2 regions of the Butyricicoccus sp. genome follow, and region 2 is predicted to be linked to the other one. Evidence: predicted binding sites of a transcription regulator. Region 2 holds the regulator's gene; the other holds the start of a gene.
The links. Region 2 encodes HrcA, which represses chaperone genes, less so after heat shock. Its sites were predicted from a motif close to TGTTAGCACTCNNNNNNNNNGAGTGCTAACA; they were not measured.
Positions count from the first base shown of each region.

Region 1 (2,388 bases), on a different contig from region 2:
CAGCGTTTCCATAACCGGCAGCAGCTTGATCTTGTCGATGGTCTCGCCGCAAGCATAGTAGATATACTTCTGGTCTTCCTTCATGCGGGAAGCGTACTCCGCGAGCGATACCAGCTTGTCCTCCGTGGAGGAATGGTACATCAGCAGATCCTGCAGCAGCTCCTTGTGCGCGCCGTACTCAACATAAGCGCCGTACTTGATCTGACGGCCGAACGCTGCCCAGAACTTCTCATAATCCTCGCGCTTGTCCTTCTGCATCTTGAGCAGCTCGCTCTTGATCTTCTTCTCAAGGCTCTGCGCAATGGCCTTCAAATGGCGGTCGTGCTGCAGCATCTCACGGGAGATGTTGAGCGACAGATCTGCCGTATCGACCATACCGTGTACAAAGCTGAAATGATCGGGCAGCAGATCCGCGCACTTGTCCATGATGAGCACGCCGTTGGAATACAGCTGCAGACCCTTCTCATAATCCTTGGTGTAGTAGTCCATCGGCGCGTGAGACGGGATGAACAGCATTGCCGTGTACGTTACCGCGCCTTCCACACTGGAATGGATGTGGCACAGCGGCGGCTGATAATCGTAGAACTTCTGCGTATAGAAGCTGTTGTAATCCTCGTCCTTCAGCTCCTTCTTGGACTTCTTCCAGATCGGAACCATGGAATTGAGGGTCTCATTCTCGGTGTACTCCTCCCACTCCGGCTTGTAGTCGTCACCTGCATCCGCCGGCTTCTCCTTCATGCGGGAGCGCGTCATATCCATCTTGATCGGGTAGCGAATGTAATCGGAATACTTCTTTACCAGACCCTGAATGCGGTACGGCTCGAGAAATTCATCGTAATTCTCGTTCTCCGTATTGTCCTTGATGGTCAGTACGATCTTCGTGCCGTTTTCTGCCTTTTCGCACGGTGCAACCGTGTAGCCGTCCGCACCGTCGGACTCCCAGCGGTTGGCCTCATCGCTGCCTGCCGCACGGGATACGACCTCAACATGCTTTGCAACCATAAAGGCCGCATAGAAGCCAACGCCGAACTGGCCGATGATGTCGATGTCGTCTTGCTTTTCATTTTCGTTCTTGAACGCCAGCGAACCGGAATGCGCGATCGTACCGAGGTTGTTCTCCATTTCCTCGGCAGTCATGCCGCAGCCGTGGTCCTCGATGATAAAGCGGCGGTTTGCCTTGTCGAGCGTCAGCTCGATCGGCAGACTGTCGCGGGTGATACCGGTCTTGCCTTCCTTCATTGCATTATAGTAGAGCTTATCCGTTGCGTCGGATGCGTTGGAGATCAGCTCACGCAGGAAAATCTCCTTGTGCGTATAAATAGAGTTGATCATCAAATCGAGCAGGCGCTTGGATTCTGCCTTAAACTGCTTGGTTGCCATGATTACATACACCTCTGTGTTTGTTGTTCGGTATTAGCACTCTCAATCATCGAGTGCCAACATTGATATAATAAGCCTATTGCGCCAAAAAATCAAGTAGGGTTTGTAAAATTCATGGTTTGTTCAAAATCGAAATCGAGAATTGGATATGCCCGAACCATGCAGGCGGTTCACCCTATTCGGGCGGAGAATTTTTCCGTGAACCACGGCGGGGAGTGCCGCTGCGCGCGGCAGGCGCACAAGAGGGTAGACACCAAGGTTTCCACCCTCTTGTGAATCACCCCTTTCCTTTGGAGACAGCTTGGGAGCAGATGGTAGACTGCGTAAGCGTAGAAAAAAGGAGAACGGCAGTCGGGTTACCGCTCAATCTCTTTCTCCGCCTTTTCGCAGTTCACAGACAGCGTACTGCTACACAGACGGTTCACCTTGTGCCGCGCTTGCGTAGACCCTAATTAGATGTAGCCGTATGCTATCTGAACCGTGAAAAGGTGCTATACCATGCAGAAGAAAAAATCCTCTGCCGTTCTCTTTTTCGGAGCGGTCTCCTCTCTACCGTTACCACCGTGCTATACTACTAAGGGAAACGGGTGTTCAAAGAGGGTAGCACTCATTAAATCCGCGCACGGCGCGGGAAAAAGGTTTAGCAGCCTACGGGCAAACCGTAGGTGTCTACCCTTTTTGTCCCCTGCCGTGGACACGGCAAACGTCCCCACCGCCGCAGCGGCGGAATCCTCGCCCGGAAATGGCGAACCACCTTCGCAGTTCGGGCACACCGGAAAACCTGTGCCTGCGACCGGTGCAGCCCGGATAGGACGAACTGTCTGCGCGATAGAACGCTCCCTATCCATTCTCAATTTTGACACACCCCCTTCCCTATGCTATACTAAAGGGAAGAAAACAATTTTGGAGTGATCGCATGGTACATCTTGGCAACGATTGGGACGAGATCCTTGCCGGTGAGTTTGAGCAGGATTATTACAAGCGCATTCGCTACTGGCTGAAAAAGGA
Region 1 is NZ_CDRQNY010000030.1:8,539-10,926, forward strand. It holds gene htpG (molecular chaperone HtpG) at 1-1,380, opposite strand, end outside; gene ung (uracil-DNA glycosylase) at 2,297-2,388, shown strand, end outside.
Region 1: a site for HrcA is predicted at 1,412-1,442, ahead of htpG (molecular chaperone HtpG). Genes of this name have one in related genera too.

Region 2 (2,388 bases):
CGGAAATCTCCTGCGGGGAGTACGGCTTGCCGTCGATGTTTACGCGGTAGTCGGTGCCCATGTGGCGCTTGATGGAAATAATGGTGCGGTCTGCGTTGGTTACAGCCTGGCGCTTAGCGACCTGACCGATCATACGCTCGCCGTCCTTAGAAAATGCAACGACAGACGGAGTGGTGCGCGCACCCTCAGCGTTAGGGATGACTACGGCTTCGCCGCCCTCCATAACAGATACACAAGAGTTCGTCGTACCAAGGTCAATACCAATGATCTTACCCATAATAAATACACTCCTTAAATGATAGGATTTTGTTTACTTTAATTAGTAGTTAGTAATCAGTTTGCAACCTTCACCATCGCATGGCGAATAACCTTATCGCCAATCTGGAAGCCCTGCTGGAAGGTTTCCGCGATGACATTCTCACCGAGGTTTTCATCCTCAACGTGCATAACCGCGTTGTGGAAGTTCGGATCGAATGCGGTGCCTGCGGCAGCGTCGATGACGGTGACGTTAATGCCCTTGAGGCTTTCGGTCAGCTGCGTCATGGTCAGCTCGACACCCTTTTTATATTCGGTGTCGGCGGTCTCTGCCTTGAGCGCCCGCTCGAGGTTATCGTAGGTCGGCAGCAGTGCGGTTACGGCGCGGCTGACGGCATCGGTGTACGCCTGCTCACGCTCGCGCTGGCTGCGCTTGCGGAAGTTATCGTACTCCGCCGCCATGCGGAGATAACGGTCGTTCAGGTCGTTATACTTGGCTTCCCAGTCCGTCGCGGGCTTTGCTTCAGCCTTGGCGGTCTCCTCTGCGGGAGCCTCGGTCTTTACCTGCTCCTGCTCTTCCGCCTCCGGCTTTGTCTTTTTGCTCATGTCGTTTTGTGCCTCCGTTTACAGGAAATCAGTGATTTCCGTCTTTTTCATCTAAAAATGTCTCGGCGATCAGTTTGTTCAGCCCTTTTGCGAAGCGGCTGAGCTGTGCGGACAGCTTGGCGTAATCCATGCGGGTCGGACCCACGATGCCGATCGCGCCCTGACCGATCTTACCGATATCGTATTTTGCGTAGATCGCCGAGGTTTCACTCAGCGGGTTTTCGCCGTTTTCTGGTCCGATAAAGAACTGGATGCCGTCGATCTTGCGGGTGGCCGGCAGCAGGTGCTTGCGGTCATCCTCCATGTAATCGAGCAGCGTCTGCGCCTTTTTCGTATCGCGGTACTCCGGAAAACGAAGCAGCTTGCTGGCACCGTCGAGGTAAACCTTCTGGTCGCTCAGCTCGGTGATCAGCTCTGCGATGTACTCGGCTACCGGAGCGAGCAGCGCGGTCAATCCCGCGGCGCGGCGCACAATGTCGAATCGCTCGGCGGTGATGCTCGAGAGCGGCAGTCCGGTCAGCGTCTGGTTGAGTACATAGGTGAGCAGCTCGGCCTCATCCTTGGAGACCTCAGCCACCGTGCGGACCATTTTATTCTTGACCGTACCCGAATCCGTAACTACTACGATTACGAAATTCATCTTATCGACTGCGATGATCTCAAACTGCCGGATGGCGATCTGTGTCATCGCCGGTGTGATAGCAACCGACGCGTAATTTGTCAGACTGGTGAGCAGCTTGCCGGCCTCCTGAATGAGGTGGTCAAGCTCCCGTACCTTGGTAAGCACGCTGTTCTGCAGTGCGTTTCCGTCCTCCGCATTGTCGGCCGGACGCTCCATCAGTTCATCCACATACAGTCGATAGCCCTGCGGTGAGGGGATTCGTCCCGCAGAGGTGTGCGGCTTTTCGAGGTAGCCCATGTCCTCCAGCTCACTCATCTCATTACGGATGGTGGCGGACGAGAACGGCAGCTCGTGTCCCTCGGTCAATGCCTTGGAGCCGACCGGCTCAGCCGTGCGGATGTAATCGCCGATAATGGCTTTGAGTATTTGCTTTTTACGTTCCGAAAGCTCCACCGAAGCAGACTCCTTTCTTTCGGTTGTTAGCACTCCATCTCCCCGAGTGCTAAACTTAATTTACCACCACATACGGGCAAAGTCAAGTGCTGTTTGTGAACAATTTATGAAATGATCATCGGAATTTTATCACACGCGCCTGCCGAGTGCTGAAATGCCAGTTTTCACCGTATAAAAAACGCTCTGATTTGGTCGTTTTTCCTTGCGTTCGCGTCCACGCAGTGATAGAATTAGTATGAGAGAGAGACAGGCAATCGTTCGATTGCCGTAGAGAGAAAATCCGCTCTATAAAAAGGAGAACAAACATGAAGGAAATCAAAGTTGGCATCGTCGGTTTGGGCCGTCTCGGTTCGGTACACGCGCAGAATCTCGCGTTCAAGATTCCCGGCTGCAAGCTGGTCGCTGCCTGCTCGCTCGAGCAGAAGGAGCTGGACTGGGCGAAGGACTACCTC
Region 2 is NZ_CDRQNY010000007.1:4,658-7,045, reverse strand. It holds gene dnaK (molecular chaperone DnaK) at 1-277, opposite strand, end outside; gene grpE (nucleotide exchange factor GrpE) at 334-861, opposite strand; gene hrcA (heat-inducible transcriptional repressor HrcA) at 890-1,936, opposite strand; gene ACWVX6_RS04105 (Gfo/Idh/MocA family protein) at 2,242-2,388, shown strand, end outside.